DNA from 3 places in the Chryseobacterium sp. KCF3-3 genome. Region 2 is predicted to be linked to each of the others. Evidence: riboswitches for the same ligand, from Rfam matches in the RefSeq annotation. Region 2 holds a riboswitch; each other region holds the start of a gene.
The links. Region 2 has a riboswitch for thiamine pyrophosphate ahead of pnuC (nicotinamide riboside transporter PnuC). Riboswitches for the same ligand answer to the same signal wherever they lie in the genome.
Positions count from the first base shown of each region.

Region 1: linked by a shared signal. The riboswitch ahead of ACKTTZ_RS06205 (TonB-dependent receptor) and the one ahead of pnuC (nicotinamide riboside transporter PnuC) in region 2 are both predicted to bind thiamine pyrophosphate.
Region 3: linked by a shared signal. The riboswitch ahead of thiS (sulfur carrier protein ThiS) and the one ahead of pnuC (nicotinamide riboside transporter PnuC) in region 2 are both predicted to bind thiamine pyrophosphate.

Region 1 covers NZ_AP035792.1:1,386,183-1,393,065, reverse strand. The annotation lists gene ACKTTZ_RS06220 (aconitate hydratase) at 1-594, opposite strand, end outside; gene ACKTTZ_RS06215 (bifunctional aconitate hydratase 2/2-methylisocitrate dehydratase) at 912-3,695, opposite strand; gene ACKTTZ_RS06210 (WG repeat-containing protein) at 3,983-4,753, shown strand; TPP riboswitch at 4,917-5,008, shown strand; gene ACKTTZ_RS06205 (TonB-dependent receptor) at 5,113-6,883, shown strand, end outside.
Region 2 covers NZ_AP035792.1:4,452,672-4,459,554, reverse strand. The annotation lists gene ACKTTZ_RS19800 (DUF4996 domain-containing protein) at 80-247, opposite strand; gene ACKTTZ_RS19795 (hypothetical protein) at 318-1,349, opposite strand; gene pnuC (nicotinamide riboside transporter PnuC) at 1,336-1,932, opposite strand; TPP riboswitch at 1,958-2,066, opposite strand; gene ACKTTZ_RS19785 (alpha-ketoglutarate-dependent dioxygenase AlkB family protein) at 2,158-2,769, opposite strand; gene ACKTTZ_RS19780 (TonB-dependent receptor) at 3,148-5,757, shown strand; gene ACKTTZ_RS19775 (YdeI/OmpD-associated family protein) at 5,869-6,450, opposite strand; gene ACKTTZ_RS19770 (MarR family winged helix-turn-helix transcriptional regulator) at 6,569-6,883, opposite strand, start outside.
Region 3 covers NZ_AP035792.1:1,409,584-1,416,466, reverse strand. The annotation lists gene ACKTTZ_RS06320 (heavy metal translocating P-type ATPase metal-binding domain-containing protein) at 1-1,132, opposite strand, end outside; gene ACKTTZ_RS06315 (Crp/Fnr family transcriptional regulator) at 1,221-1,934, shown strand; gene panB (3-methyl-2-oxobutanoate hydroxymethyltransferase) at 1,996-2,811, shown strand; gene ACKTTZ_RS06305 (hypothetical protein) at 2,815-3,129, shown strand; gene ACKTTZ_RS06300 (RluA family pseudouridine synthase) at 3,141-3,818, shown strand; gene ACKTTZ_RS06295 (hypothetical protein) at 3,837-4,664, shown strand; TPP riboswitch at 4,773-4,869, shown strand; gene thiS (sulfur carrier protein ThiS) at 4,927-5,133, shown strand; gene thiC (phosphomethylpyrimidine synthase ThiC) at 5,158-6,883, shown strand, end outside.

The DNA.
Region 1 (6,883 bases), 2.6 Mb from region 2:
GATAAGTTTAGGCATTTTAAGTTCCCAGGCCATTCCTGCCATTACGTCTACTGCATCAGCACCACCTACACCAATTGCTACCATTCCTAATCCTCCTGCATTTACTGTGTGAGAATCGGTACCGATCATCATTCCTCCAGGGAAGGCATAATTTTCCAGTACAACCTGGTGAATGATACCAGCTCCCGGTTTCCAGAATCCGATTCCGTATTTATCACATACAGAACTCAGGAAGTTGAATACCTCAGAGTTTTTGTTGATCCCTTCCTGTAAATCTTTGTCTGCACCTACTTTCGCCTGGATCAGGTGATCTGCATGAGCAGTAGAAGGAACCGCTACTTTAACTTTTCCTGCCTGCATGAATTGTAAAAGAGCCATCTGTGCTGTGGCATCCTGCATTGCTACTCTGTCTGGTGCAAAGTCTACATAAGAGTTTCCTCGTTCATATGCTTGTGTAGCATTTCCTTCCCAAAGGTGGGTGTAAAGAATTTTTTCTGAAAGGGTAAGGGGTTTTCCCACGATTTGTCTTGCCGCAGCAATTCTTTCCGGGTAGCGCTCATACACCTTTTTGATCATATCAATATCAAAAGTCATATCGTATTTTAGTTTTGTTCTTTTTCCGTTAAAGCTTCTTTTTCTATGGGATGAAAAAGAAAAATCACTCTTTTGTACATCAAAAAACGTTCCTATAATCCATAAATAGGGTGTTTTTGACTTTAAAATCAATAGATTTTATAACTTTCAATTTAAGAAAAATTAGAATTTATTTTCCTGATTTTATCGAAAAAAAAACGTAACTATCTTAAAATAGAAACGTTCTAAACAAAAAATTGGAAGATTTTAAATCCAAAAGGACCAAAATCTTCCAATGATATAGTTTTTAATAGGTCTTTCGACGTATTATTAATCTCTTAGTGAGCGCTTGTACTTGTCAGTTCTTTAATAGAAGGAACAAAAGTAGTAAGGTCAATTCCCTCAACGGCAGCTTTATACTCATCAATGCTAGGAATTCTTCCGATAATCGCAGAAAGAACAACAACCGGCGTTGAAGCCAATAGAGATTCTCCTTTTTTACGTTCAGAATCTTCCACTACTCTTCCCTGGAAAAGACGGGTAGATGTAGCTAAAACAGTATCTCCTTTCGCTGCTTTTTCCTGGTTACCCATACAAAGGTTACATCCAGGACGCTCAAGGTACATTACGTTTTTGTATTCCACACGAGCTTCTCCTTTTGGAGCGTTATCATCAAATTCAAAAGCTGAGTATTTTTCTAATAATTCCCAGTCTCCTTCTGCCTTTAACTCATCAATGATGTTGTAAGTAGGAGCTGCTACTACAAGAGGAGCACTGAATTCTACTTTACCTTGTTGTTTTTCAATGTTTCTAAGCATTTGAGAAACGATCTTAAGGTCACCTTTGTGAACCATACAAGATCCTACGAAACCAAGATCTACTTTTTTCTCACCACCATAGTAAGAAAGATCTCTGATGGTATCGTGTGTATATCTCTTGGAAACATCGTCATTGTTTACATCCGGGTCAGCAATCATTGGCTCAACAATTACGTCAAGATCTACAACTACTTCAGCGTAATATTTAGCGTTTGAATCCGGAGTCAAAGCAGGTTTTTCTCCTGATCTGATTTCTTCGATTCTCTTGTTTGCTTTGTCAATTAGTCCCTGAAGAACCTTATTGTGGTTATCCATACCCTTGTCGATCATGATCTGGATTCTGCCTTTTGCAATTTCCAGTGATTCGATCAAAGTATTATCTTCAGAAATGTTGATAGAAGCTTTTGCCTTCATCTCAGCAGTCCAGTCTGTAAATGTAAATGCCTGGTCAGCAGGAAGTGTTCCGATGTGAACCTCAATGATTCTACCCTGGAATACGTTTTCTCCTCCAAACTGCTTCAACATCTGAGCCTGTGTAGCATGAACCACATCACGGAAATCCATGTGTTCTTTCATGTTTCCTTTGAAGGTTACTTTTACAGATTCAGGAATTGGCATAGAGGCTTCACCGGTAGCTAATGCAAGAGCCACAGTTCCTGAGTCAGCTCCGAAAGCTACCCCTTTTGACATTCTTGTGTGAGAGTCACCTCCGATGATGATGGCCCACTCGTCTACAGTGATGTCGTTAAGAACTTTGTGGATAACGTCAGTCATCGCGTGGTATTCACCTTTAGGGTCACGGGCTGTAATCAAACCAAATTCGTTCATGAACTTCATTAGCTTCGGAATGTTAGCCTGAGCTTTTTTATCCCAAACAGAAGCAGTGTGACATCCTGACTGGTAAGCACCATCAACAATTGGAGAAATCACAGTTGCTGCCATAGATTCAAGCTCCTGAGAAGTCATAAGACCTGTTGTATCCTGGGATCCAACGATATTTACCTGTACACGAACGTCTGAACCAGCGTGTAAAACTTTTCCTGGTGTAGTTCCAACTGCATTTCTGTTGAAAATCTTTTCTACAGCAGTAAGTCCTTGTCCTTCGTGAGAAATTTCTTTTGATGGAGCAAAAACAACTGGAGCTTCAACTCCTAAAAGCTGAGCTGCAAATGTTTGTAACTTCTTACCAAATACAATAGCGTAAGATCCACCAGCTTTGATGAATTCCATCTTTTGCGGAGTGAAAGATTTGGTAAGGTCGATCAATTCCTGATCTCCGTTATATAATTTCTTTTCTTTTGTATTGATTGTTAAAACAGTTCCTGTTGCTACTGAATACGCTTCTTCAAGAACGATGTCTCCATTTTCGTTACGAACAGGGTTTCCGTTTTCGTCTACTTTCTTCACCCAGTTTTTAAGGTCGATACCAATACCTCCGGTAACGTCTACTGTGGTAAGGAAGATAGGAGAAATTCCGTTTGTTCCTCCTACAATAGGAGCAATGTTTACGAATGGTACATATGGGCTTGCCTGTTTTCCTGTCCAAAGAGCAACGTTGTTTACTCCGGACATTCTTGATGAACCTACACCCATTGTTCCTTTTTCAGCAATAAGCATCACGCTTGCATCAGGATGTTGTGCCTGTAAAGCTTTGATTTCTTCCTGAGCTTCAGGAGTGATCATACATTTACCGTGAAGCTCACGGTCTGATCTTGAGTGAGCCTGGTTACCCGGAGAAAGTAAGTCTGTAGAGATATCTCCTTCACCGGCGATAAATGTTACTACTTTGATTTCTTCTGCAACTTCAGGAAGTTTAGTGAAGAATTCAGCTTTTGCGTAGCTTTCAAGAATTTCTTTTGCAATTTCGTTTCCGCTGTTGAATGCTTCTTTCAGACGGGTAGTATCTGCTTCATAAAGGAAAACCTGAGTTTTAAGAACGTTAGCCGCTTCTTTAGCAGTAGCAGGATCGTTACCTAGAGCAAGATCCAGCAATACTTCAATAGAAGGTCCGCCTTTCATGTGAGATAACAATTCAAAGGCATATGCAGGGGAAATTTCTTCTACTACGGATTCACCTAGAATAATTTCTTTTAAAAATTTTGCTTTCACTCCCGCTGCACTTGTAGTTCCGGGTAGTGTGTTATAAATGAAAAATTTAAGAGAATCTGATCGGTCAGCATTACCTGAATCTTTAATTTGTGTAATGATTTCGCTTAGTAATTCAGCCCCATCAATTGGCTTTGGATGAAGCCCTTGGGTTTTTCTTTCTTCAATCTCTTTGATGTAATCCTTATAAATACTCATAATAGAAGGTCTTTCAAAATTAAAGGTAGGCCTGCTTTTTCTTTACCGGTGTGTATAAATACAATTAATGACATTTTGAGTTCTCGCATTTTGATGCAACATTAACCGAATAAAGTCAGCATAATCTACACTTTTTCAAAAGTTTTTTAAAATTATCAAACAATTCAAAATGTTCCCAAAATTACGAAATTTTACTATTTTATAAGAATGAAATTATTTAGATTCTTTATAAATATGAATTTTATAATATCTATTTTTGGTCGTATTTTTGTAAACAAATGGAGAATATGAAAAATATCCTGAATGTTTTGTGTGTTTTTATTTCGATTTTCGTTTTCTCACAGACCCAATCTGTGAAGAAAGTTCCCTTGAAGAAAGGATCAAAAACCACGACTAAAAAAGCAGCTGCAGCTAACAAACCTAATGCTGATCTGGTGGTGATCAATAAAGATCTTCCAGTTTTGATTCCTAAGAAAAAGGGTGATCAGTTCGGGTATGTCAATCAGAATGGGAAATTTATTATCCAGCCGGAATATCATATCGCGGTATTTTTTTATGAAGACTGCAATCTTCTGAATTCTCCTAATGAAAAAGTCAGAAAATTTGGAACAAGAGACTATGCTACGGTAGAAAAAAATATGATTTCATATCGTGTAGATCAGTCTGGAAAGAGAGTGTATCAGTTCAAAGAAGCAGATTTTGGAAAATGTAAATTTGAAGAATATAAACAACAGTTATTTCAGGCCTATATTCTGAATGGTTTTTACGGAATCATTGAAAAATCAAAATTTGTAAATGCCGCCGATTACAGACAATATCAGATCTATCCTCAATATCAGTATCTGTTCATTCTTGAAGGAGATGATGTGGCTAATCCGATGATTGTGGCTTCCAATAATGATAAATTTGGAATCATCGATGTTAATAATAAGATTATCATTCCGTTTGAATATTCCAATATTAAGCGAAACTTCAGCTGGAAACTGGGTAAGATGTTTGAAGTAACAAAAGATGGCTCGAATTACTACTATATCGACGCCAATAACAAAACTTACTAGAGAGTTATAAGTGATGAATGATTCATCTGATAACTCCTATTTTTCGTAGTATTTTTTCCATTGCGTAACCCTCAACCTAACACCCTGAGTCTCGCACTTCGTAACCCACTATCCTGCATCTCGAAACCCGAATTCCAATTCATATATTTTTTGTAATTTTGCAGCTGAAATAAAGGGGTGCTTTAACAGGCTGAGATTATACCCAATGAACCTGGAACAGGTAATGCTGTTTAGGGAACCATTTAAATAATTGATAGATGATTAGCGATAAATGATCGGTAAACATCACGTATCATTTACTATTTATCAATTATCTCATAATCACCCCTTTTATTCATTAAATGTTAAAGATTTATAGAATGAAAGGATTATTTTTTTTAGGGCTTAGTGTAGGCTCTGTAGCTTTTATACAGGCCCAGAATAAAGATTCCCTAAAGGTCAGGGAAATTGAGGCAGTCAACTTTACCAAAAGACTGCCGGTAGCAAAGGAAATCATCAATGTACAGAAAGATCTGGACAGTAAGAATCTGGGACAGGATCTTCCTATTCTTTTGAAAAATCAAACCTCCATTATTTCTACTTCCGATGCCGGAAATGGAGTAGGATATACCGGCTTCAGAATCCGTGGAGTTTCAGGAAGTGCTATCAATGTCATGATGAATGGTGTTCCATACAACGATTCTGAAAGCCAGGGGATATTTTTTGTCAACGTTCCGGATTTAACAAGTTCAGCATCACAGATTGTCATTCAGAGAGGGGTGGGAACTTCCAATAATGGTGTTTCCGCTTTCGGAGCAAGTATTAATGTACTTTCTAAAGATCCGGAAGAGAAGTTTTATTTTAAAACAGACGACAGCTACGGATCATTTAATACCTATAAATATTCAGCTGAAATAGGCTCCGGAAAATTCTGGAAAAACCGTCTTTCCGTGATGGGAAGATACACTCATATTCATTCTGACGGATATATAGACAGAGCTTCATCCAACTTACATTCTTATAATTTCACTGCTTTATTTGAAGAAGGAAACACGAAATTACGTTTAATGGCTTTTGGTGGAAAAGAGAAAACGTATCAGGCCTGGAATGGAATTGACCGTAAAACCTGGGAAACTGATCCTAAATTCAATATTTCAGGAGCGATTTATGATGCCAATTGGGAGAATATTGTAAGTTTCTATGATAATGAAACGGATAATTACAGACAGAATCATTATCAGTTGCTTTGGGAGCAGAAATTCAGTGACCGCTGGAATCTGGAAACCACGTTCCACTATACAAAAGGAAAAGGATATTACGAAAACTATAAACAGGGAAATCCTTTCTCAAGGTACAATCTGCCTAATATCATTGAAGGTGGACAAACTATAAAATACTCAGATTTTATCAGAAAAAAATGGCTGAATAACGATTTCTACGGAATGGTTTCTACATTGTACGGGAAGTTTGAAAATCTGGATCTGAACTTTGGTGCCGTTGTGAATCAGTATTACGGAAGACACTATGGAAATGTGACGGGAGTATTTTTCCCTCAGATTGATGAAAGCGAATATTACAGAAACCGCTCTGTGAAGAATGAAGTGTCTGGTTTTGCAAAAGCTTTATTAAGAGTGAATAATTTTGAATTCTTTGGTGATTTACAGCTTAGAAAAATTAATTACAATACTAAGATCCTGATGGCAGGGGACGGTGAAGGTGCAGATTTAAGTAAAAACTGGCTGTTCTTTAATCCTAAAGCCGGAGTGAATTACAGGATTGACGGAGGTAAAATTTTCCTTTCATACGCTCATGCTCATCGTGAACCCAACAGAGATGATCTGATGGCCAATAACGATGTGAAAGCAGAAAAACTTCATGATATTGAAGCAGGTTTTGAAAAACAGTTCGGGATTGTTTCATTGACGGCCAATGTTTACTATATGTATTATGTGAACCAGTTGGTGTTGAACGGAGAACTGAATAACGTAGGAGCATTTATCAGAACAAATTCAGGGAAGAGCTACAGAAGAGGGGTTGAAGTAGGTGCTTTGGCAAAACTATCTAAACAATGGGAGGTTTCAGGAAACGTAACGTTAAGTCAGAACAGAAATCAGGATTTCAATATTCAAAATGGAGATTTGCCTAAAAGCC
Region 2 (6,883 bases):
CAGTCCTGGAAAATAGAAATTTATAGTCCTACCCTATAGACCAAAAGAGCCGAAATTGAATATTTCGGCCTTTTACTTCTTAAAAATAAAGGTTTTTACTTTTCAAATAATGGATCAGTTCTTTCGGACGGTCAGTCTGAATAATGTTGACTCCTTTATTAATATACCAATAAAGATCTGGATGATCCAGAACGAGGTCATCATTATTTCCGGCGTTATGATGCGGCCATAATGAATTGACCCAGATTTTAAACTTATTTTAAGTTTAAATCCTTAGCAATAACTCATCATCGGAGTTCCAAAGAAAAATTTTCTCTTCAGAAAGAAAAATCCAAATCATCAGCAGAAGGTCTGAAATTGGAATGCATAGCTGCTGTAAAATAATCACAGAATACCTGATACACAGCAGAATTGGTATCTGTTGCCCGGATTCCCAGCTGTGTATAAATAGTAAGAATCTGATGGGATAATCTTTGAACCAGCTCTACTCCATATTGGTGAATCTCGTGTTGTTGATCGTCTGAAATCTCTTTGTGATCACCGAGTATATTTTCTACTTCTCTGGCAATGTTTAGTACTTTTTCCAAATGTTTTTCAACAGACTTTGTGAAACTTTTGAAATGGATCTCGGGACGAATATCTACTGCCTCTTCAATAAAATGAGAAGCCATTCCTAAATAATTGACCAACAGCGTCAAGTCTGCAAAAACCCGAAACGGAATGGTATCCAAAATATCATTGGTGAAAAAGGTATCATACACAAAACTGTAATCTTCACTAACGAGAACATTTTCAACAGTGAATGAATAGGTACCGCTGGCTTTCATACCCATAGATTTCCAGTTGGGAATAATTTGAGCCCTTTCTTTCGGAATAATGAATGAGTGAATGATCTCATTACCGCCTTTATCCATTATAGGTTTCCCGTTTTCCGTAATCTTGGCATTCAATGTGAAATGGGTCAGATGAGGTGCTCCTGTTGCAAAATTCCATGAACCGTTGATCAGATAAGTGCTGTCATCTTGTTTTTCTGCTGTACCGCCAATCATTCCGCTGCCGCCAAAACAGGTTTCAGAATGGGTGAACAGTAATTGAGCAATTTCAGGTTTGATATTTCTTGAAAAGTAATTCGCTCCTGCACAAAGTGTCAGCATCCAGCCAAAACTTCCATCGGTTTGAGCCCAGCTGAATAAGGCTTTAAGTCCTTCTTCAAAACGATAACCGAGTCCTCCATATTTTTTGGGAACCCAGATTTTAAGTAATCTTTCTTGATGAATATATTGTATTACCTCATCAGAAATTCCAGAAGCTCCATGAAGTTCTTGTCTGATCTCTTTAGTACTCAGCATTAGCTTTGGATTTAATGATTTTCTGCCATTCTATATATCCGGAGATGGCTACTAAAAATAAGAATGACGTCAAAACAGCATAGAGATACAATTCTTTATGAATCATTAAAGGAATGGAAATAATATTACTGACATTCAGTATCACCCAGTTTTCAATTTTTCTTCTCGCCATCAGCCACATTCCTGCCCAGGCAAAAGCACTTACCAGAGAATCCCAGACCGGAACATCCGAATCGGTAAAATGGGTAAGAAAAGACCAGAATAAGATAAAAGTTCCCAAAACAATTCCTCCGGTAATCCATTTTTCCGTGGTAGTGGTAACCGAGATTTCCATTTCAGATTTTTGCTTCCCGAATTTCCAGTACAGCCATCCGTAGATGCTCATGACCAGATAATAAAGATTCAAGGTAAATTCAGCGTACAGCTTGGAAGTAAGCATCACATACAATGTAAGCAGAATTCCTGCAATTCCGAAAAGATAGTTGTTGACGTTGTTTTTACGAGCCAGTAAAACCTGAATGACTGAAAATAAGACTCCAAACCATTCCGGTAAGGTAATTTGTTTTAAAATGTCCTGCATCATATTAATTATTGGAAATCAAATGATGAGATGATCAGTAAGCAATCCCTACGCCGGCATTACCCGGATCAGGTGTGGAAGTACATTCCTGGGTATCATCTCAGCCACTTTTATCTGTAGCACCCCATTGTTGGGACAAAGGTGCAGCTTTTTTGTGGAAAAAGAAAGGACTTCAGGCTTTTAATTTTGGAAATATAATACTTCTATTTATGCTTTAAAATAAATATCCTATGCTTCACGAACTAACCGGAATGTAAGATTAATACGTTCCTTCATGGAGGATACAGACTTAGCAATTCTATGCTCCCAGTTTTCCTGAAGATCTCCTTTCATAATCAATAATGAGCCGTTAGGAAGTGGCAGACTGTATTTACTCTGATGATGGTCTTTTTTCCTGAAATCAAAGTTTCTGGTCTGCCCCAGACTTACGGATGCAATCACAGGACGTTTTCCATATCTGCTTTCCTTATCCCGATGCCACGCAACAGAATCATTATGATCTCTGTAAAGATTAAGCAATACAGAATTGAACTGATAACCGAATGTTTCTTCTATCCTTTGTTTTAAAGAAAATAATTCGGGAGTCCAGACATTATTATCCACTTCACCGTTTCCTAATGGATAATCCGTTTTCGGATCACCATACCAGGCTGTTAGGCGTGGCGTCAGAACCGTTTTATCATACATTTTCTGGGTACGCTGCTTCCAGGGGGCGGTTTCAAGCAGATGATTTTTAAGTTGGTCCGCTTCGTCCTGACTCAGGAAATGTTCTCTGTATTCCAAAAGGTCTTTTGGAAATTCATATAAATCTTCTGTGTCGAACAAGCTGAGCTGAGTCATATTTTTAGTTTTTAAAATAATAGAAAACCTTATGTTATCTTAGAAAATGGATTTGATACAAATAATATCTTCAAATATATTAATATTGATACAAAACAAACCAATCTTTAAACATCATTAGAAAAAAATACATTCCGTAGAAATTTCAGGTGAAGCACATCATTATTTTTATTCGTTAAAAACAATCCTCTTTTTTGTATAATTCACTTTTATAACAAATTGTAAATTAAACATCTGAAATAATTAATACTTCCAAAAAAACGAGTAATAATGCATTATATGCACACAATAGCATATCACTTCGGGAAGATTTAATACTCAATTCAAAAATAATTATTCATCTTTGCAGCCTTAAAATCAAACACGCTAGTTTATTTCATGAACATTACTTTTAAAAAGCGACTAATTATAGCGCTTGTATTACCTACGGCCGCCATCTATTATGGGCAGAGTACGAAGGATTCTTTAGAGAAATCTAAATCTATTGATGAGGTTATGTTGGTAGGTAGAAACCTTTCCCAAACAGCCAAAGAGAGAAAAACACCTGTTGCAGTTTCCAACATTAAGGCTGCAGAAATTCAGGAAAAACTGGGAAACAGAGAATTCCCTGAAATTATGAAGTCTACTCCATCCGTTTATGTTACCAAAGTAGGTGGTGGTTTCGGAGACAGCAGAATCAACATGAGAGGTTTTGACGGAGCTAACATTGCAGTGATCATCAACGGACAGCCGGTGAATGATATGCAAGGTGGAACTGTGTACTGGTCTAACTGGACTGGGTTGGCTGATATTGCAAGCAACATCCAGATTCAAAGAGGTTTGGGAGCTTCTAAATTTGTTGTTCCTTCTGTAGGAGGAACGATCAATATTGTAACCAAAGCTACCGATTCTGAGCAAAAAGCAATGGTGAAAGGAGAAGTTGGAAATGACAACTACTCCAGAATATCTGCTATGTATTCTTCCGGATTAAAAAACAAATGGGGAACAACCGTATTGCTTTCCCGTTGGCAAGGTGATGGATATATCAATGGAACAAAAGGTGAAGGTTACTCATGGTTTTTCTCTACAGGATTTAAGCCTAATGAAAAGCATGCGTTCAATTTTATCGCTACCGGAGCACCACAGGTACACGATACGAGAAGGTCTTCTGCAACCGGAGCTAATGTGGCAACACTGCAACAATTTGGAACTTATGGAAGAAGATATAACCCACAAACAGGAATGCTTAATGGTTCTCAATTCAATTTAGCACCGAACTTCTACCACAAGCCTATCGCTTCATTAAACTGGGATTGGAATATGAATGACAATCTGAAGCTATCCACAGTTCTTTATGGTTCATGGGGACGCGGTGGCGGTGGTACCGGACTTAACGGTTCTATCAAAAACGCAGCCGGACAAACCATGAATTTCATGAATTATGGCGCAGGTGGTGATGGTACAATCAACTGGGATATGATTTACCGTTATAACAGAGGCGGTATGGTAACGGATTATAATGGAAATAGCTTCCAGAAATCTACTTTTACTGCTCCTGCAGGTTCTCCTGGTGATTACAACGGGCAATATGTATCTACTCTGAACGGAACCAGCGGTATCGTGAGAAAGCAAAGTATCAATGCGCATGACTGGTACGGAGTAATTGCAGACCTTAATTACAAAAAAAATAACTGGACTTTCAACGGAGGAATTGATCTTAAGACTTATAAAGGAGCTTTGTATGACATTGTAACAGATATGTTGGGATCAGATGCTTTATTTGTTCCTGGCACAGCAAATGCTCCAAAAGGATATTATATTAATCAAACTGTAAAACCGGAACCGCTTACCAAGCTTAAAGATGCTCAGAAAGTATCTATCCATAATGAAGGACTGGTAAAATGGGCAGGTATTTATGGAATGGTTGAGTACAGTTCTGAAAAGCTAAGTGCTTCTGTTCAGGGATCTGTTTCCGAGCAATACTACAAGAGAGTGGATTATATGCTGTATACTCCAGGAAATCAGGAGACAAAATGGTATCATAAAACAGGATATATCGTAAAAGGAGGTGCTAACTATAATATAGATGATCACCATAATGTATTTTTCAATACCGGAGTTATTTCAAGACAGCCTTTATTCAATGCGTTATTCCCGTCCAACCAGAATATCTATAATGATGCTAAGAATGAAAGAATCTTCTCTGTAGAGTTAGGATATGGTTTCAAATCACGTTATATAGATGTGAACATCAATGCTTACAGAACGCAGTGGGATGACAGATTTATTTCAAGAACATTCAATGCTACGGCAGCAGATGTTGCAAAATTCCCTCAGCTAAATCTTGGAAGCGCTTATTTCTACAATGCTCTGAACGTAGGTCAACTTCACCAGGGAATCGAATTGGAAGCAAAGGCAAGACCTTTTACGAACCTAAGATTAAGAGGAATGGTATCAATGGGTAACTGGAAATATAAAGGAAATGCTAACTTCAACATCCTTGATGTTCAGAACAACCAGGAAATAGCTGGAGCAACCGGAACCATCAATATCAAAGATCTGAAAGTTGGAGATGCAGCCCAAACAACAGCAAGCATCGGAGCAGATTATAATATCACCAAAGCATTCAGTATTGATGCCAACTGGGAATATTATGACAAGCTTTATGCTCAGTTCAACCCGATCAACTTCCTTACTGAAGCAGCAAGAGAAAAAGGAATTGTAAAATTGCCAAGCTACCATTTATTTGATGTAGGGGCTTCTTACAAATTCACGCTGGATGCGAAAAAATCTTTAACATTGAGAGCTAACGTGTACAACTTATTCAACAAATATTATATTTCTGAATTAAGCTCCAATATCTTCGCAGGTGATAAAATTGCGAATGGTCCGGATGCCGGAAAAACTTATCAGGAAGCTGGTAGAGTGTATCAGGGTGTTGCAGACGGTAATACAGGATTCCTTGGTTTTGGAAGAACCTGGTCTGTTGCAGCCACTTTGAGATTCTAAGATAATATATTTTAATAATGAATCAATTGAAAAGGCTGTCTCACTTTTGGACAGCCTTTTCTTATTTTAATCACAGGCATCAAAAAATAATGTCTTGGATATTTTTACGACTTAAAAATTTTTAGGTTTTTTATTCTGGGCAGCCTGTCTGGCTATTTCATCAATACGATTTTTTCTGGTTTCGGGTCTTTTGGCAAGTACAATCCATTGCAGCAACATTTTTTTCATGGATTTGCTCAAACTTAGAAAATAGGTTTCAGAACCTTCATGCTCATTAAATGCTTCGCTCAGGTCTTCAGGGATTATAAGGTCTTCTACAGAATCCAAAATATTCCATGAACCATTCTCTTTGGCAATTCGAATGGTTTCAAATCCTGCTTGCTTCATCAGATTATTTTCTATCAGCTTCTGAACCTTATCCTTATTAATTTTTGACCAGGTACTCTTAGGCTTCCGTCTGCTGAATAGCTGCATAAACGAGCCTTCGTCTATGGTTTTTCTAGTACTGTCAATCCAGCCAAAACAAAGGGCTTCATCTACCAGATCCGTCCAATGAACAATGGGTAAATTTGATTTTCTGGTATTACAGATAAGCCATACAGACTGCTCTATATGGTGATTCTCTTCCAGCCATTGCCTCCATTCTTCCTGTGTATTGACACAGAAGGTTTGTTTCTCTGCAATTTCTCCCATAACTTTTCTTTTATTGATGTAAAAATAGAATACTTTAGTGACAACAGTTTGTCAGTATTAAATATATAACATCCTATCATTGTATTCGAGTAAACAATTCTGAAACAGCAAATAAAAATTACTTCGAGTTCTTCACCTGCAACGCTCTCTGATAAAAAGACTGATTGGCAATTTTCTCTTCTGCTTCATCAATAGCAGTCAGCAGATTGTTTTTATTGTCGGAAATATCGCCTAAAATCTGAGCCATCAGTTCCCAAACAGGTTTCATTTTTTCAATAAGTTCGTTCCCTTTTGAAGTCAGCTTAAAGAGTCTTTTACGTTCATCCTGCTTATCTTTTTCCCATTGTATCAATTCCTGTTTTTCCAGTTCTTTGAGTAGGGTTATTGTAGATGGATGGGTATACCCTATTTCGTTGGCTATTTCAACAACGCT
Region 3 (6,883 bases), 2.6 Mb from region 2:
AAGATCCTACCTGTTTCCCTCCTGCGAAAATTTTATCTCCAGGCTGTTTGCTGATACTTTCACTTTCTCCCGTGATGAAACTGTTGTCTATATTTCCTTCTCCGTTGATCAGGATAGCGTCTACCGGAATGATTTCCTGGTTTCTAACCAGAATTCTATCACCCACTTTTATTTCAGACAGTAAAATATTATCCTGTTTTCCTTCGAAATCAACTTTCGTTACGGCAATCGGGTAGAAGGATTTATAATCTCTGTCATAGGACAGAGCGCTGTATGTTCTTTTCTGGAAAATTTTCCCGAGAAGCATGAAGAATAAAAGTCCACAAAGAGTGTCGAAATATCCTGGTCCATAATCTGTTACTACTTCATAGATACTTCTTCCGTATAGAACAAAAATTCCTAAGACAATCGGAACATCAATATTGACAATCTTATTTTTTAAACCGTACCATGCAGATTTATAATAATCTGAAGCTGAATAAAATACAACAGGTGTTGCCAGAAGGAAAATCAGAGTTCTGAATAAACCTCTGTAATGTTCCATCCAATAATCTTCTCCTCCAATATATTCAGGAAAAGCAAGGAACATTCCGTTACCAAAAGCAAAGGCAGCAATAGCAAATTTAACCAATAAAGATTTGTCAAGGTGATCTTCATTTTTATCAGCAGTTTCAAGGCTGATGACCGGTTTATATCCTAGATTGGTTAAGAATTTAGCGAGTTCGCTTAATTTCAGATCGTTATGGTTGAAGGAGATCTGTAAGGTCTTTCTTGTGAAGTTAACCTGCGAATATTTAATGTGCTTATTTAATGTATGAAGGCTTTCCAATAGCCAGATACAGGAAGAACAGTGAATGACAGGGATTTTGAAAGTAACAAGACTGGTGCTTCCTTCAGAGAAATCAGTGACTTTCTCAAAGATTTCCGGTGTGTCTAAGTAATCAAACTGAGAAGAATTTTCATCATTCGGACGAATTCCGGCACCTTTATTAAGCTCATAGAAATTGCCTAAATGATTTAAATTTAGAATCTCGTAAACAGACTTACATCCATTACAACAGAAAGTCTTTTCATCAAATAAAATTCTCTCTTTTTCTATCCCTTGACCACAATGAAAACAGTTCTCGCTCACCCCATAAAATATTGAACTACAAAATTATAACAAATTTTTTTGTTTATCGTGTTAAAAAGTTCTATTTTTGTGATAAATATCATATAAAATGCCGCAGGAACAACAGATAGCAATTGAAGAGAGGTTCGCCAGAGTTTTTAATGATAAATCATTTAAAGAAAGACTTTCTAGCGCAGATTTTGAAAAATACATTAATGGCAAAAAGAAACTGAGTTTTCAGAAACATGATACCATTTTCGAGGATGGCGAAACTCCAAAAGGAGTGTTTGTTCTGGAAAAAGGTGCTGCCAAACTTTCGAAATCAGGAGCGTTCGGTAAAGATCAAATTTTAAGATTTATCAAAGAAGGAGATATCATCGGCTATCGTTCTTTGCTTTGCGGGGAAAATTTCCAGGCCAAAGCAGAAGCAATGACAGATATTGAATGTGTGTTCTTACCCGCAGATATTTTCATGTATCTTTTGGAGGTAGATCCACAGCTGTCTTTCGTAATGCTTCAGAAAATCTCATACGAATTAGGAGAATCTTCCAACACCATTACTTTCCTTGCACAGAAAACAGTAAGAGAAAGACTGGCAGAAATTCTTTTGCTGCTGGAACAGAAACTGGGAGTAGATCCTGAAGGATTTATCAAGATCTCATTAACGAGAGAAGAAATTGCCAATATTATCGGTACCGCTACAGAAAGTGCCATCCGTCTGATCTCAGAATTCAAACAGGATAGTCTGATTGAAGTCGACGGAAGAAATATCAAGATTTTAAATCACGACAAACTCATGAAACTCGGTCACGTAGTTTTATAAATCATACAAAAACTTAAGTCGGCTCAAGGCCGACTTTTTAACTTTTAAAAATAGATAAATTATGTCTGTTCACTCTGAAATTAAAAAAGTTACAACTGAAACCTTGCGTAAAATGAAATTCGACAAGGAGAAAATAACAATGCTTACAGCCTATGATTTTACCACGGCGAAAATGGTAGATGCAGGTGGAGTAGATGCTATTTTGATTGGAGACTCTGCAGCGAATGTAATGGCTGGTTTTGAAACTACATTACCCATTACGCTGGATCAAATGATCTATCATGCTCAAAGTGTGGTAAGAGGAACCGACAGAGCTTTGGTGGTAGCAGATTTACCTTTCGGAACTTATCAGAGTAATCCTGAAAAAGCATTGGAGTCTGCGGTAAGAATGATGAAGGAAGGTGGGGCACATGCTGTGAAAATTGAAGGTGGAAAAGAAATTTCCAAGTCTATCAAAAAAATCATCAATGCCGGAATTCCGGTAATGGGACATTTGGGTTTAACACCACAGTCTATCTATAAATTCGGAACGTATAAAGTAAGAGCTAAAGAAGAGGCAGAAGCTGAAAAATTAATTGCTGATGCACAACTTTTAGAAGAATTAGGGTGTTTTTCAATCGTATTGGAAAAAATTCCAGCAGAATTAGCTAAAAAAGTAACGGAAAGTATTTCTATTCCTACCATCGGAATCGGTGCTGGTGCAGATTGTGACGGACAGGTTTTGGTGTATCATGATATGGTAGGAATGAACAAAGGTTTCAGCCCAAAATTCTTAAGAAGATACCTTGATCTTTACACAGAAATTACAGGAGCTGTCGCTCAATATGTAAAAGATGTGAAAAGTGTAGAGTTTCCTAACGAAAACGAAAGCTATTAATCTATGCAGAATCAGCAATCTACTCAGGGAATATTATCTATAGCAGCATTGATCTGTCTTGCTGTAGGATGGTTTAATCTGTTCTCTCCGGAAATCAATCATTTACTTTCTAGAAAAGTATTTTATGTGCTGATAGGAGCGAGCTTCTTTATTCAGGCGCCGTTACTTACCAATAAAAACTTTGTGTATGCAATGTATGCTGCTGCTGCGATCTGTGTATTCGGAGCATTTATTCCGGAAGGTTCAAAGCTTTCAGCTGTAAAAACAGTAGGGCTTCTGGCAGGGATTATCCTGTCTTTATCCAATAGAAGAAGATAGACGGAAGAAGTATGAAGGAGCAGATTATATATGAAGACAACCATCTTCTGGTGATTAATAAAAAGGTGGGTCAACTTGTACAGGGTGACAAAACCGGAGATGAATCACTATTAGAATCCATCAAGAATTTTATAAAAATAAGAGATGCTAAGCCGGGAAATGTTTTTCTCGGCTTGGTTCATCGTATAGACCGTCCTACATCAGGGCTGGTGATCTATGCAAAAACTTCCAAAGCACTTTCCCGTTTGACGCAGATGGTGAAAAACCGTGAAGTGAAGAAAACATATTGGGCGGTTGTAGGAAAAGAAATGATCCCGCAAAGTCAAAGACTGGTTCATTATTTAAAGAAAAACGAAAAAAACAATAAAGCCATTGTCTTTCCGAAAGCTACAGAAGGAGCAAAAGAAGCCATTCTTACCTATCATGTGATTAAAACACTGGATAATTATCTTCTTCTTGAGATTGATCTCGAAACCGGAAGACATCATCAGATCAGAGCACAGTTATCCAAAACTGGAGTTCCGATTAAGGGTGACCTGAAATATGGAGCACCACGTTCCAATCCTGATGGCGGAATAAATCTTCATGCAAGGAAACTGGAATTTATTCATCCGGTAACCAAAGAAAAAATTGAAATCATAGCTCCTGTTCCGCAGAATGATGCGATCTGGAGGGCTTGTGAAGAATAAAACTAAAAACTAAATACTATGAAACTTAAATTAATTTTTGTGATGACCATGTTATTGGTCATTACGTCTTGTTCTAAAGATGATGATATCTTGGAAATTGATACTCCTCAGCAAGTTATAACAGATAGACCCGCTAAAATTTCAGCTTCTTTCCCTAAGTTGAACTCAGTTACTCTGGCGGGAATAGATAAAAATTATACCTTTGAATATGACTCAGAGGGAAGGGTGCTTAAACGAAATGGATATATTTCAATTGGAAACGAGATGTATCCTGATTCTTTTTTTAATGATCCATATACCAGAATATCCTACACAGGTAATACTGCTACAATGAAAAATTATAAAACTAGTATAATTGATGAAAGAAACTTTGAATTTGATAATCAGGGAAGAATTATTAAATTAAATATTCCTTCTGTTACTAATGCTGCGAAGGATAAGCGTATTACATACAGTTATAATACTGTTGGAAAACTTACAGAAGCTTTGACTGAATTTCCTAATGCAGCTTATAATCCAGCTAATCCCAATGATTATATTTTAACATATGTAGAAAAAATTACTTATGATAATGTGGGTAATGTTGAGAAGGCAATTACCACAGAAAAACATAATAATGTAGATATTTATATTACAAAAGTAGTTGAGTTTTCTCAGTATGATACTGCCCCGAATCCATTTCGTAAGTTAGGTGTTTTTGCAGAATATTTTTATTTTACCCTACCTACTAATAATTTTAACAGGATGGTTACTAAGATGTATAATTCAGGAAACTTAGGTACTACATACATAGGAGCATGGAATAATTCTTATAATTTAGATGGAACTGTGAAGCTTTTTCAATAAATTTTTTTTGATTTAAATATCAATAAAGCCCGTCTCAATTTCAGAGACGGGCTTTTTATTTAAAATCATTTCAGATTTTGCCCATTCTGAAAAAATGTCTAACTTCGTCCCAAACTTTAGGGGTGTCTGTTACCAACAGACTGAGACTTTACCCTTTGAACCTGATCTGGATCATACCAGCGTAGGGAAAAGTAGATGACTTTTGCTGTACATTCTATTGTACAATAATGGCCATTCCTAAAGTATATATAAAATATTAGGAATGGAACTTATAATCAACCACACCCGAAAAACATTTGATGTACTTCCTGAAAATCTGGAAGCATTACTGGCTATTGAACTGCCTGGTAAGAAAAAAGGCATTGCTGTAGCGCTCAACAATCGCATTATTCCCCTGTCAATCTGGGCGGAAACAATCCTTAACAACAACGATTCTATTTTAATCATTACTGCCACTCAAGGCGGTTAATTCTCATATTTAATACCAATACTTATGGCTCACTCCATTACATGTTCGCCATTTCCGAACTCAAAGAAAATCTATGTTGAAGGAACATTACACCCTATCAATGTAGCAATGCGTGAAATACAGCTTAGCCCGACCAAATTAACCAATGGCGGCTTTGAACATAATGCTCCGGTAACGATTTATGACACTTCAGGTCCTTATACCGATGAAAATGCAGTCATTGATATTCAGAAAGGGCTTCCAAGAATCAGAGAACAATGGATTCTGGATAGAAATGATGTGAATATCCTTGACGGAATTACTTCTGAATACGGAAAAGCCCGTTTAGCAGATCCACGTCTGGATGAACTGAGATTCTCTTATGATCATAAACCTAAAGTTGCACAGGAAGGAAAAGAAGTTACACAGCTTTACTATGCCAGACAGGGCATCATTACTCCGGAAATGGAATATGTGGCTATCAGGGAAAACCAGAGAATAGAACAGCTTGATTCTGTATCTAAAGAAATGGCTTTTCAACATCCGGGACACAGCTTTGGTGCCAATACTCCCAAAAGCAAGATCACTCCGGAATTTGTAAGAGACGAAATTGCTGCCGGAAGAGCGATCATTCCCAATAATATCAATCACCCGGAAAGTGAACCGATGATCATTGGAAGAAATTTCCTGGTGAAAATCAATGCCAATATCGGAAACAGTGCCGTTTCATCCAGTATTGAAGAAGAAGTAGAAAAAGCAGTATGGGCTTGCCGATGGGGAGGCGATACCATTATGGATCTTTCCACAGGGAAAAATATTCACGAAACAAGAGAATGGATCATCAGAAACAGCCCGGTTCCTATCGGTACTGTTCCCATCTATCAGGCATTGGAAAAAGTAAAAGGAGTTCCTGAAGATCTGACATGGGAAATTTTCAGAGATACGCTGATTGAACAGGCAGAGCAGGGAGTTTCCTATTTCACTATTCACGCAGGAGTTTTACTAAGATACATTCATTTAACAGCGAAAAGAGTAACCGGAATTGTTTCCAGAGGAGGATCCATCATGGCAAAATGGTGTTTATTCCATCATAAAGAAAGCTTTTTGTACACTCATTTTGAGGAGATCTGTGAGATCATGAAAAAATATGATGTTGCTTTCTCTCTGGGAGATGGTCTTCGTCCGGGATCTATTGCAGATGCCAATGATGCCGCTCAGTTTGCAGAACTGGAAACTTTAGGTGAACTGACTAAAATTGCCTGGAAACACAATGTACAGGTGATGATTGAAGGACCTGGACACGTTCCGATGCATATGATTAAAGAAAACATGGAAAAGCAACTGGAAGAATGCCATGAAGCTCCGTTTTACACCTTAGGTCCTTTAACTACAGATATTGCACCAGGGTATGATCACATTACTTCGGGAATCGGTGCAGCAATGATCGGATGGTTTGGTTGTGCAATGCTTTGCTATGTAACACCAAAGGAACACTTAGGACTTCCGAATAAAGATGATGTAAAAGTTGGGGTAATTACTTATAAACTGGCAGCTCACGCAGCAGACCTGGCAAAAGGACATCCGGGAGCGCAGTATAGAGATAATGCATTAAGTAAGGCAAGATTTGAATTCAGATGGGAAGACCAGTTCAATCTTTCATTAGATCCAGAGACAGCAAGAGCTTATCACGATGAAACACTTCCTGCAGAAGGAGCCAAAATTGCTCATTTCTGTTCCATGTGCGGACCGAAATTCTGTTCCATGAAAATCA